4 regions of the Hohaiivirga grylli genome follow, and region 1 is predicted to be linked to each of the others. Evidence: predicted binding sites of a transcription regulator. Region 1 holds the regulator's gene; each other region holds the start of a gene.

Region 1 (3,344 bases):
GCTCTTGGACGCGATGTAGTGAGCGAGCGGTATAATCATACATGGGGCGAAGTGGGAGCCGGCTTCCAGCTACCTATCAATGACAGCGCCTATGTCTTCACGGATGTTTCGTATGCGCGTTCGTTCTCGGATGCAAAGCGTGAAGAATATCGCGGCAATCTCGGATTGAAGATTGAGTGGCGCTAAGCGCCACTCTCATTCCCTTTCACATAATATCCAGTGAGAAAAATCATGAAGAAAACTATCGCAATTACGTTTGCTCTCTCTCTGCCTGTATTTCTGGCTGCCTGTAGCAATGTTGGAACCGTTCAGAACAAATGGTGTGACCCGGCACAACCTGAACAGATCACACTTTCTGCTGATGCTCTGTTTGCATTTGACCGCTCTTCAATGTCTGATCTGCTTCCAGAAGGTCGCAGAACCCTTGATGAGCTCGCTCACAAGCTGACCACCGGCTACGCTACAATCGATGCCATTAATCTCACAGGCCATACAGATCGTCTTGGCAATGGGGATTACAACATGCGTCTTGGTAAGGCCCGTGCCAATACAGTGCGCCACTATCTCATTCAGCGCGGTGTTCGTGCCCCGATCTTGACAGCAACGGCTGGCGCAACCAAGCCTATTACAACGAGCTGCAATGGAGACATTCCTTCCGCTGAGCTTAAAGAGTGTCTGGCTCCAGATCGTCGGGTAACCGTTGATATCCTCGGTGCCCGTAAGTAACGCATCTCAATATTTAAAAATGCCTCAACTTGATGGGAGCGGGATAACCTGCTCCCATTTTTTATATTCCCGCCTTACCTGAGCCTGAAGAGATTTCTGCTGTGTAGAACACAGCAAGAACATTCCTTGTGTTCTCTATTTGTTTCTGATATGCAGAATGTGATACTTCTTTTGGCCCAAGGTATTGGCGATGCTGACACGTAAACAACACGACCTGCTCTGTTTTATCAATGAACGACTGATGGAAGCTGGCGTTCCGCCCTCATTTGAAGAAATGAAGGAAGCGCTGGATCTCAAGTCAAAGTCCGGTATTCACCGACTCATCACCGCTCTGGAAGAAAGAGGCTTCATTCGCCGTCTCCCCAACCGGGCACGCGCTCTTGAAGTTATCAAGATGCCTGAAGGTGCGGCCTCCCGCCCAAAATTCAAACCAACAGTTGTTGAAGGTGGCCTGACAGCAGAGCGTATCGCTGCGCCAATCAGCAAGCCTACCCTGCCTCAGACAGATAACGACAACATCTCAATTCCGGTTATCGGCCGTATTGCAGCCGGTGTTCCGATTTCGGCCATTCAGGATCACAGTCACTCTGTTACTGTTTCACCAGAATTTCTTTCTTCAAAAGGTGAACACTTTGCACTGGAAGTGCACGGCGACTCGATGATTGAGGCCGGTATCTTCGATGGCGATCTCGTTATCCTTCGCCGTCAGGACACAGCCAATACAGGTGATATTATTGTTGCACTGATTGACGATGAGGAAGCAACTCTTAAAAGGCTACGTCGTAAGGGCTCCTCAATTGCTCTTGAGGCTGCCAATCCTGCCTATGAGACACGTGTTCTGGGCCCAGACCGGGTAAAAATACAGGGACGTTTGGTCAGCCTACTCCGTCGTTACTGAGTTTACTCACCAAGGCCCGTTTAAAACGGGCCTTTTTCATAAACCACGCTGCCATGGCCACCGGGCATTTTCGACTCTGGCATGTTCAACAATAAGCTGGTTTTGACTATTTCGTAAAACAGCTGCTGCCCCTTTTACCTGCAATGCTCTTTTATCAATAATAACAGGCGCCTGACACGTAATGGGCACGCGGGTTGTGGCAACAATGATATCAGCCCGCCGGCAATCCTCCTCAAAAGCTGCTGATTTATGAACAATCGCCACCGAAACAATACCTTCATGCGCACAACCAAGCGCATCACAACCAGCATTTTTAACCGGTTTCACCTCAGCATAAGATCGCCCGTCCCCATCCGCACGCAACCATTGCTCTGCAAGAAAACTATTGATACGGCCAACGAAAACCAATGCCCCGTTTTCTGACCTGACAGCTACGGCTCTCCCATCTCTGTCAACAAATGCAACATATTCTTTTGAAAATAGTACCGTAGAAACAATGGCAACTCCCATCGGAGCAATAAAGCCCCAGCGCAGATGAGACCGGAAATGCGTCAGCCAAATCAGGGCAATGGCTGATAATAGCAGCACCATCGGCTGCAAAGCCGAGAAGTACTGAACAGAACCGCCAAAGGTCTCAACCCATTGGGCAGCTTTCACAACCTGCCCTGTTGCAATGCCAACAGCCCACCAGACGGGCTCATCAAGCCCAAGGGGGTAACAAAGCACCCCGATGACACCTAATGGCATAATAATGAGAGATACCAGCGGCAGAGCAAGGATATTTCCGATAAGCCCAAATGGCATTGCCGTATGAAAGTGATAAACCGCAAACGGCGCTGTCGCCAGCCCGGCAGCGAGACTTGTCAAACAAAGGGCAATGAGCCAGTTCAGAGTTTTTACAAGAACCCTTTTAAAGCTTCCACTATTCGTCATCTTGAGAGATAACCTAGACGCGTAAGGGGCAAGAGATATCAAAGCTGCAGCGGCTGCAAATGACATCTGGAATCCCGGCCCAAGCAAGGCCTCAGGTGAAAAAAGCAAAATCAGTAATGCTGCAAGTGATAGATTACGCAGACTGATAGCATGCCGCCCGGCAACAATTGCTCCCAACATCACCATCGTCATGACAAGGGCACGAATGGTTGCAACGCTGGCTCCGGAAAATACACAGTAAGTAACGGCCCCAAACATAGCCGCAACGGCTGCAATTTTCTTGGTCTGCCATCTTAAAGCAATAGCGGGAAACAGCGATAAAGCATAACGAACGGACCAGAAAAACAAGCCTGCAGCAATCACCATATGAAGCCCGGAAATCGCAACAATATGGTAGATGCCGGCGGCCCTAAGGGCCTGATTGGTTTCTTCAGTGATGTAACCACGTTTTCCTGTCACCAAAGCCGCGGCAATACCACCTCCTGGCTCACCAACGGATTCATAAATCTGTTTGGCGATCCTGTTTCGCAGCCTATCAATGGAAAACATAAAACCCGATTCCAAAGTGTATTGCGCACTGTTATCAAGCAATGAAACCTGCCCAAGAACAGAGCCAACAGCACCAATACCTTTGAAATAGGCATCGCGCGCAAAATCATATCCTGATGGCCTCACAGGCTGAGGAAGAGGCAATAGCCTTACCTGAGCGTCAATATAATCACCGGCCTGCAAAATAGAACTGGGCCGTAATGTAACACGCACCTTCACAGGTATTTCCGAAGGTTTT
Region 2 (3,344 bases), 130 kb from region 1:
TGTCAGGGCCGGCTCGCAAAAGCAAAGTATCTCCAAGACCATCACGCCCGGAAAACCGCTCGACCAGCACCGGAAGCCCCTCAACTTCCTTCTCAACAAGATCCATCATGGCATTAACGCCAATAGCGTGGGTTGTCGGACTTTCCGTTTCAACCCAGGTGCGAATGGCTTCAAGCATATGTTGTGGTGGAAGTTTCTTTTCTGACATAGCTGTCTCCTGATCTGACAACTATAAACATAAAGTGCTGGTTTCATAAAGGATTTTATATCGTTTTACGAAGTTTTACTCTTTCCTAATACATTCCTGAAATGAAGGAATTTATCCATAAAGATATCTCTTCAAAACTTAGCAGGAAGATATGGGCAGGCTGGCAGTATTTACAGCAATAATTATCATAATCGCTGCGGGGCTTTTTTATGCCTACAAACGATACGGGATCCTTTTTCAACTCGCTCCATACAATACAGCAATAGATCAGTCTCTTGAGCAAGCTGGATTTAAACTGGGCACCCCGATACTGGTTCGTATTTTTAAAAAAGAGAGCCTTCTCGAAGTCTGGCAACAAAGAGACGATAAATTCACACTCTTCAAAACCTACCCTATCTGTACCTGGTCCGGAGCACTTGGGCCAAAACATCGTGAAGGTGACAAACAATCTCCGGAAGGTTTTTATATAGTTACAAAGAAACAGCTTAATCCAAACTCCAGATATCATCGTGCCTTCAATATCGGCTATCCAAATGCTTATGATAAACAGCTGGACAGAACAGGCTCAGCCCTCATGGTTCATGGCAGCTGCGTCTCTGTTGGCTGCTATGCCATGACGGATTACCAGATCAGTGAAATATACCGCATTATTGAAAAAGCTTTTGATGCTGGACAGGCCGAGTTCCAAATCCAGATTTATCCTTTTCGGATGACCAAAGAAGCTATGGAAGCCAATAAATACAATCCATGGCTTGAGTTCTGGCAAAATCTCAAACAGGGCAATGATCTGTTTGAAGCAAGCGGTACACCACCAAAGGCATACGGGTGTAATGGCGTCTATGGTTTCAACTTGAGCAAGCAAGAAGCTGAGAAATGTCAGCCAATTAAAGGCTGGTGAAACAAAACAAGGGAAAGCGCAGAGCACTTTCCCTTGCCTGAATGAAAAGCCGACAAGCTTTAAAGACTAGAATGGAATATCGTCGTCCAGATCATTAAAGCGGCCCCCGCCACTCTGGGCTGGCGCGTTGGATGGAGCTGGGCGGGACATTGACTGCTGTCCACCACCGAAATCACCACCCTGACTGATCTGGCCCTGACTGGAACCCATATTATCATCATAGCCGCCGACATCACCACCGCTGCCGCGGCTGTCGAGAATTGTCAGTTCACCACGGAAACGCTGCAGAACGATTTCTGTTGTGTAGCGTTCCTGACCTGACTGATCCTGCCACTTACGTGTCTGAAGCTGGCCTTCAACATAAACCTTTGAACCCTTACGCAGATATTGCTCGGCAACACGGGCGAGGTTTTCATTGAAAATTACGACAGAGTGCCACTCGGTCTTTTCCTTGCGTTCACCCGAGTTCTTGTCGCGCCATGTTTCAGACGTTGCAATACGCAGGTTCACAACTGGGTCACCAGAGCCCATGCGACGTACTTCAGGATCACGACCGAGATTGCCGACCAGAATAACTTTATTAACGCTGCCTGCCATCACACTCTCCACATTCGTAATCGGCAAATACCTAAAGATGATGTTCTGTACCGCAAACGCGCCAAGAACAAGGCATTTCAGGATATTTACCCAACATATCCAGACATAATCGCAATAATACGCTACCCGGAACTTAAAATATACCCGCGCTTATTGTTCTTTTTTTGTTCTAAAATCAATACGCAAGTAAAATATTTCCAGTGAAATTAAGAGTCATATTTTTATGGGCAGCCTATTTTAAACTTCTCCCTTTGCCCCCACATATCAGCAGGCATATTATTCTTGCCGCTTGAGTTTGTACTCATTTTGTTCTAAATCATCATACGTTACAGTTTTAAGATAACTGCCTGCAATTATGCAGCTAAGCCAAAGATATTGATCCGATGACGACTCTCGACGACCTTTTCAATCGCGCTAAAGCGGGTGATCCAACAGCTCGTGTTATCACCGTTCGCGGGGCGCGTGAGCATAACCTTAAAAACGTCGATCTGATGATCCCGCGGGATAGTTTTACCGTTTTCACCGGGCTTTCTGGCTCGGGTAAATCGTCATTGGCATTTGATACCATCTACGCTGAAGGTCAGCGTCGTTATGTTGAATCCCTCTCAGCTTATGCCCGCCAGTTTCTGGAGATGATGCAGAAGCCGGATGTTGACCAGATTGACGGACTTTCTCCGGCCATTTCAATCGAGCAGAAGACAACCTCGAACAATCCACGTTCAACGGTCGGCACAGTCACGGAAATCTACGATTATATGCGCCTGTTATGGGCACGTGTTGGTATTCCTTACTCTCCAGCAACAGGCCTGCCGATTGAAAGCCAGACAGTCAGCCAGATGGTTGATCGTATTCTTGAGTTGCCGGAAAAAACACGCCTTTTTCTGCTGGCCCCAATTGTACGTGGTCGCAAAGGCGAATACCGGAAAGAACTGGCCGATCTCCAGAAGAAAGGCTTTCAGCGCGTCAAGATTGATGGCACGTACTATGAGATCGACGAAACACCGGCTTTAGACAAGAAACTGAAGCATGAAATTGATGTGGTCGTTGATCGTATTGTTGTGCGCGCTGATATTGGTTCAAGACTTGCGGAATCCCTTGAAACAGCTCTTGAACTCGCAGAAGGCATTGCTGTTGCAGAATATGCAGACGACAAGGATGAGAAAGGTAATGCCAAGCGTATTACCTTCTCTTCCAAATTTGCCTGCCCTGTTTCAGGCTTTACAATTCCTGAAATCGAACCACGCCTGTTCTCATTTAATAACCCTTATGGTGCCTGCCCCACCTGTTCCGGCATTGGCCACCAGATGCGAATTGCCGATCATCTGGTCATTCCCAATACCAAGCTATCATTGAAGGGTGGTGCCGTTGCACCCTGGGCAAAATCCTCATCCCCCTATTACGCTCAAACCTTCAATGCGTTGGCCAAACATTATGGCTTTAAAATTACAACGCCTTGGGAAGATTTGCCGGAAGCTGCTCAGCACGCCATTCTTCATGGCTCAGGCAAAGCAGATATCCGTTTCGTATATGAGGATGGCGTCAGGAACTACGAGGTTACAAAGCCATTTGAAGGCATCATCCCCAACCTCGAACGCAGATATAAAGAGACAGATAGTGACTGGGCCCGTGAGGAAATAAGCC
Region 3 (3,344 bases), 180 kb from region 1:
GGCGATGTGTAGCCTGCAGATTCTGCAGCTTTAAGAACTTTATCGCTCAGTCCAAGTTCAGCAAATGACATATAGCGAAAACCATGGGTGGCTGCATTTCTTACTTAATTCTACGATTAGAATAAGCAGCTTTGCAGCAGTTGGCCGATCTACTCACGTAGAGCAGCATGAATGGCTCGAACCATAAGACAAGTGTGCCACTTGTCAATAATATAGTATGGTTTGATCCACGAAGTACACGTGAGATGTGTTGATACTCTCTCATGTATTGCAAAAGATCAGATATCAAGCTGATCTTCATCGGCAAAAGCAGAGCGTTCCTGAATGAAGACGAAGCGTGCTTCAGGCTTATTACCCATCAGGCGTTCAACGGCATCTGCCGCGTCATCTCTATCTTCCGGAGCAACCATAACTTTCAGAAGCGTACGCTTCTTAGGGTCCATGGTTGTCTCTTTCAGTTGAGATGCCATCATCTCACCAAGGCCTTTAAAACGGCTGATTTCAACCTTGGCATTGGATTTGAAAGCTGTTTTCAGCAGATGGTCACGATCTTCCTCGCTCCGGGCATAAACAGCTTTGCCGTTATGGCTGAGACGATAAAGTGGCGGGACTGCGAGATAAAGATGGCCTTTATCAATCAGCTTTGGCATCTGTCGGTAGAAGAAGGTCATCAGCAATGTTGCAATATGTGCACCATCGACGTCAGCATCCGTCATGATGATAACCTTGCCATAGCGCAGATCATCTTCCTTGTACTGGCTGCCAATACCACAGCCGAGTGCCTGAATGAGATCTGAAATGGTCTGGCTTTGGTGAACCTTTTCACGGGTTGCGGAAGCAACGTTCAAAATCTTGCCTCGCAGAGGCAGAACGGCCTGAGTAACGCGGTCGCGTGCCTGCTTGGCACTGCCACCAGCCGAGTCACCCTCAACGATAAATAATTCGGAAGATTCTGCACCTGCTGAGGAACAGTCAGCCAACTTGCCGGGGAGGCGAAGCTTGCGAGTGGCTGTCTTGCGGGCAACTTCTTTTTCCTGTCGGCGACGCAGGCGCTCTTCTGCCCGGTCAAAGACCCACTCAAGCAGCTTTGTTGCTTGTTGTGGCGAAGCGGCAAGCCAATGGTCAAAAGCATCACGAACCGCAGTTTCAACAATGCGTGCAGCTTCAAGCGTTGCCAGTTTATCTTTGGTCTGCCCCTGAAATTCAGGTTCGCGAATAAAGACAGAGAGCATGGCAACACAGGTTGCCATCACATCATCAGCGGTAACCGCGGCCATACGCTTGGATTGACCAAGGCGCTCGGCATGATCCCGCAGACCGCGCAGGAGAGCGATACGCAGGCCATTCTCGTGTGTTCCGCCTTCAGGGGTCGGGATTGTATTACAATAGGAAAGGGTATAGCCGTCTTCAGCTGTCAGCCATGTGATTGCCCATTCGAGGGAACCATGGCCGCCTGATTTTGTGCTCTTTCCAGAAAAAATCTGATCTGAGACCTGAGACTTTCCTTCAATTTCAGCACCCAGATAATCACTGAGACCATTGGGGAAATGGAAGGTTGCTTCAGGCGGAACATTTTCCAAGCCCTCAAGCAGTGCAGGTGCACATTTCCAGCGGATTTCAACACCACCAAACAGATAGGCCTTTGAACGTGCCATCTTGAAAAGGCGTCGTGGGTTGAAGCGTGCTCCCGTTACGAATATCTGGGCATCCGGTTTAAAGCGAACGCGTGTACCGCGACGGTTATGAACCTTACCAATTGTTTCCAGACCAGTGGTTGGAATACCGCGAGAGAATGTCTGGCGATAAAGAGTCTGACCTCGGGCAACTTCAATTTCTGTCAGCTCGGAGAGCGCATTGACGACAGAAACACCAACGCCGTGCAGACCACCACTGGTTTCATAAGCTTTTGAGTCAAACTTACCACCAGAGTGGAGGGTCGTCATAATGACTTCAAGGGCTGATTTATCCGGAAACTTCGGATGGGGATCAACCGGGATACCACGGCCGTTATCTGTTACAACCAGAAAGCCGCTCTCTTCCAGTTCAACTTCGATGAAGCTTGCATGTCCGGCGACGGCTTCGTCCATCGCATTATCAATAACTTCGGCAAACAGATGGTGTAAGGCTTTGTCATCTGTGCCGCCGATATACATACCAGGGCGACGACGGACAGGTTCCAGACCTTCAAGCACCTCAATCGATGACGCGTCATAGCCTCCATTCTCTGCAGAGGCAGAGGGAGCGGGCTTCGTTGTTTTTGGTGCTGGGGAGCTTTTTGGAAGCGCAGCAGCAGGGGTTGCCGGGCCGGAGCCAAAAAGATCGCTATCGTCTGTCATGCGTTTCTATATCTTGTGATTCGCTATTTGCAATATCTGGAATGATACTGCAAAACAGAGAACGAATTAAGAACAAATTGGAATGAAAGCTGAGAAATCCAAAGATTTCTCAGCTTTTGTCATTCTTACCCTTTATTCTGCCTTTTTTGAAGAGGCCTTTTTCGGGGTGGCTTTTTTGGCGGCCGTTTTAGATTTGGCCGTTGTGGTTTTCTTCCCGGCAGCAGTTTTCTTCGGTGCTGCCTTTTTCGCTGTTGCTGCTTTTGGTGCAGATGCCTTTCTGGAAGGTTTCTTGCTGGCAGCAATTGCGCGTCGTGCAACAATAAGCGGGATGGCTTCTTCCAGAGTAATCGTGTCGACTGACATTGATTTGCTCAAGGTTGCGTTTGTCTTGCCATCTGTCACGTATGGCCCGTAACGACCGCTTTTCACGATCAGGGTTGCACCCGTTTCTGGCTCTGTTCCAAGTTCTCGACCGGGGTCCGAAGCGCCTTTGCCAGTGGTTTCCTTCTGTACAATCAGATCAATCGCACGATTGGCGCCAATTTCCAGAACATCTTCATCTTTTCCAATACTGGCATAGGTTTTAGCGTGCTGAACATAAGGGCCAAACCGTCCGATATTGACGAGAATGGGCTGTCCTGTCTCCGGATGCTTTGCAACTTCACGTGGCAGGCTGAGAAGCGCGAGCGCCTTTTCCAGATCAATAGATGAGGGAGACATGCCACGCGGTACGGAGGCCCGCTTTGGCTTTTCTTCCTCTCCGAGCTGAATGAATGGTCCATAGCGCCCATCGCGCAGGCTGACTTCAAGGCCTGTTTCAGGATCTTCACCTAAAACTTTTGCGCCTGGTTTGTTACCATCCGGATTGTCAGCATCTGCTTCTGATGCGGAAAGTGTGCGGGTATAGCTGCACTCAGGATAATTCGAGCAGCCAACAAAGGAGCCGAACTTGCCGAGTTTGAGAGAAAGCTGACCGCTGTTACATTTCGGGCAGAGACGTGGATTGCT
Region 4 (3,344 bases), on a different contig from region 1:
CATTATGGGAGCGGAAAAGCGCCTGCTCTTCCTCTGTCCTGAGCGTACTCGGCGTAAAAACAGGAATACCGTATCTGTCAGCCATTTCATGTACAGGAGAGCGGCGCAGCTCCATACCACGTCCCGCGGCAGCAGGCTGACGGGTATAGGAGGCGACCACTTCATAACCCTGCCCGACAATCTCGGAGAGCGTCGGAACGGCAAAATCGGGTGTTCCCATAAAAACGACGCGCAGGCTCATCAGAGATTTCCCTCACGTTTGGCAATTTTAGTGAACTTGCGAATGACCAGCTCACGCTTAAGACGAGACAGGTGATCAATGAACAGCACGCCATTCAGATGATCAAGCTCATGCTGAACACAGACAGCCAGCAAGCCATCAGCCTCGCGCTCAATTATTTTGCCATCCAGATCCATATAGCGGAAAGTCACTTCAGCCGGACGCTCAACCTCGGCATAATACTCCGGAATAGACAGGCACCCTTCCTGATAAAGCTTTGTTTCTTCTGAAGAAGCAATAATCTCAGGATTGATGAGAACCAGAGGTTCCGGCTTTTCTTCCTCATCGGCCACATCAATCGTGACGACACGTTTTGGCACGCCAATCTGGATTGCGGCCAGACCAACACCCGGCGCATCGTACATCGTCTCCAGCATATCTTCTGCCAGAGTACGGATTTCGTCAGTAATTGTCTCAACAGGCTGCGATTTCAGCCGCAGCTGCGAGTCCGGTAAAATAACAAGAGGTCTGATAGCCATAATGAAATGCACATAAGCGTTTATGAAAGCCCGGTCAAACAGGACCGTCGAAAACAGATAAACCAGTCTGCCATAAATGCAAAAGATATCTGTTCTAAATATATTTTAAATACCCCATTAATACGCATAAGGCTGTTACCCTGTTATCTGATATTAGATATTACAGTAGGCGGGATGTGGTGGGTAAGTGTTGAGAGATAAGGCATTCGGGCGCGCGGTAACCGGGTGCTTTTTTATTATCCCATTTTTACAGTGGCACACAGTATCAGGAAATACTGCCACTTGGATTTACAGTTAGGAAGATTGTCCCGGACGGGCTTCAAAAGGCTTTCGAAAGCGCCTCGAATAATCTTATCAATCAGATACTGAAATTACAGATAATGAATCCTGCTTTTTCTCAGAAAAATAACGGAAATCGCCAAATCAGACTTTTGTATACTGTCAAATATGACTGGGTCTTTTCATTTCGCTAGGACGCAAGATCAATAAGTCAATAGCTGATTTAAACTTCAAGTCTTGATTAGTTTCAAGCCGAGGCTTTGCTATTGTTTGAACTGCTGGCCGTTGTGGAGATATCCTTTTCAAGCCACGCCTTTAACAGAGAGAGAAGCGCTAAGCGCTCATCTTCTGTTCCTGTCACAGAGATTGCCCGCAGGCGGTCGTAGTAAGGCACCCCAATGCGTATGACATCAGACATGGACAGGTTGATGCCGTTAATTCTGTAAACGCTTTCAACCATGCCTGTCGTGCGCACCATCAATTCAGGGTCGGTACCTGTCACAGTCACAGTTTCACGCATAGCCTCGTGCGGGCTTTGGGATGTTTCGGAAGGCTTAGGATCCTTGTTTTTAAAGGATTCGATAGCCTGCACGTAAGGATTGAACTCTGTTCCCAGTTCCTGCCCAGCTTCGAGAAGCACGCCATCATCAAAGCGCATTGAGCCTTGCCCTGTCAGTATCCAGTCAGCACTAAACCCAAGCTCTGTAAGCTTTGTGAGTGTTTGAGCACTAGGAGCAGCCTTTGGTGTTTCAAGCAGTTGCCACCCCTTAACACTCATGAACATATGTGCAGCCATTTCAGCCTGCTTAAGCGCAAGCTGTTTTCGGATGCTTCTTAAGCGCTCACCAACAGAAGAACCCATTACACTTCTCCATACCCTATGAAACTCTTTTTACCATTAAACGTATTAGGGGTGGCGTATGAAAGATAACAAGAGTACATTTCGTGAACATTCTTGAGAGCACGATTCGAACAGATGAATGAAATAATTGTTACAATAGGTTCCCATCCCCTCACCTGGGGGCAGCTGACGCTTTATGGCGGACTGGCAATTATCATCCTGCTCATTACGCTCATCATTATGCAGAGCCGCTCCCGGCGTGAACAGGCCTTTACGCAGGCTATGGAAGTTGAACGCACGCGAGAAATGGAACAGCACGTTAATGAACTTAATCGCCTGCAAATGGAAATGAGCGGGCGGATGCAGACCATTGCCGAGGTTTTCGGTTCGCGCCAGAGTGATATGGTTCGCGCTCTCGCTGAGCGACTGGATGGCTTGCAGCATCGCGTTGGCCAGAGTTTAGAAAGCACCAGCCGTCATCAGAACGAGAACCTTGCAAAACTAAATGAACGCCTTGCTCTGATTGATGCAGCCCAAAAGAACCTCTCAAACCTGACTGGCGAAATTGTCGGCCTGAAGGATGTTCTGTCCAACAAGCAAACCCGTGGTGCCTACGGGCAGGGACGCATGGAAGCGATTATCAGGGACGGGTTGCCCATCGGCTCCTATCAGTTTCAGGTCACCCTCTCCAATGGCAAGCGGCCAGATTGCCTTGTTCATTTACCCGGTGATGAACGGGGTCTCGTTATTGATGCAAAGTTCCCGCTCGAAGCGTTTAATCTACTTCGGGAAGCAAAAACCGATGACGCACGCAAACTTGCCTCTGCACAGGTACGTAATGACCTCAACACACATATCAAGGCCATTTCGGAACGCTACTTCATTGCCGGAGAAACACAGGATATTGCCCTGCTCTTCGTTCCGGCAGAGTCCATTTACGCCGATATTGCAGAATATTTTGATGATATCGTCCAGAAGGCCCACAAAGCCCGGATTATGATTGTCTCACCTTCCCTGCTGACCTTAGCCATTCAGGTCATGCAGTCACTGGTGAAGGACGCCCGTATCCGTGAAGAAGCACATATCATCCAGACAGAAGTCCAGCATCTTTTGGTGGACGTCACACGCCTGTCTGACCGTGTTGCCAAACTTGATACACACTTCCGTCAGGCACAGGATGATGTTGCGATGATCCGCACATCAACCGACAAGATCACCAAACGCGGCCAGAAAATTGAAGCGCTTGAGTTTGAAGAAAAGCCCAGCATAGCTAAACATCCGGAGCCGGATACAGAGAGACTACCGGTTCAGCAAAGTTTGCGGATTGTCGATTGATTATTGGTCTATTACCCAGATAGGAAGTGTTTCCCAATCTTTTGGAAAGCCTGCGTCAGAAAGAGACAAGCAAGATCCAGCTGGAAAACTCTGCATATGCAAGATAAAATCTTTCAGCCAATCTGCTCCG

The links. The regulator LexA, encoded in region 1, represses DNA repair genes until DNA is damaged. The targets are predictions, from matches to a motif close to TGTTCNNNNTGTGTTCNG.
Region 2: a site for LexA is predicted at 1,858-1,875, ahead of uvrA (excinuclease ABC subunit UvrA). Genes of this name have one in related genera too.
Region 3: a site for LexA is predicted at 2,394-2,411, ahead of parE (DNA topoisomerase IV subunit B). Genes of this name have one in related genera too.
Region 4: a site for LexA is predicted at 1,996-2,013, ahead of WJT86_RS03510 (DNA recombination protein RmuC). Genes of this name have one in related genera too.

Annotation. Positions count from the first base shown of each region.
Region 1 covers NZ_JBBYXI010000002.1:551,978-555,321, reverse strand. Annotated here, with positions in the region: gene WJT86_RS06945 (autotransporter outer membrane beta-barrel domain-containing protein) at 1-186, shown strand, start outside; gene WJT86_RS06940 (OmpA family protein) at 232-726, shown strand; gene lexA (transcriptional repressor LexA) at 917-1,624, shown strand; gene WJT86_RS06930 (ComEC/Rec2 family competence protein) at 1,661-3,344, opposite strand, start outside.
Region 2 covers NZ_JBBYXI010000002.1:679,000-682,343, forward strand. Annotated here, with positions in the region: gene WJT86_RS07490 (M20 family metallopeptidase) at 1-208, opposite strand, end outside; gene WJT86_RS07495 (murein L,D-transpeptidase family protein) at 360-1,106, shown strand; gene WJT86_RS07500 (single-stranded DNA-binding protein) at 1,173-1,703, opposite strand; gene uvrA (excinuclease ABC subunit UvrA) at 2,087-3,344, shown strand, end outside.
Region 3 covers NZ_JBBYXI010000002.1:735,877-739,220, reverse strand. Annotated here, with positions in the region: gene WJT86_RS07755 (DEAD/DEAH box helicase) at 1-71, opposite strand, end outside; gene parE (DNA topoisomerase IV subunit B) at 279-2,336, opposite strand; gene topA (type I DNA topoisomerase) at 2,469-3,344, opposite strand, start outside.
Region 4 covers NZ_JBBYXI010000001.1:815,464-818,807, reverse strand. Annotated here, with positions in the region: gene fmt (methionyl-tRNA formyltransferase) at 1-241, opposite strand, end outside; gene def (peptide deformylase) at 241-759, opposite strand; gene WJT86_RS03515 (helix-turn-helix domain-containing protein) at 1,286-1,900, opposite strand; gene WJT86_RS03510 (DNA recombination protein RmuC) at 2,015-3,214, shown strand; gene WJT86_RS03505 (Abi family protein) at 3,215-3,344, opposite strand, start outside.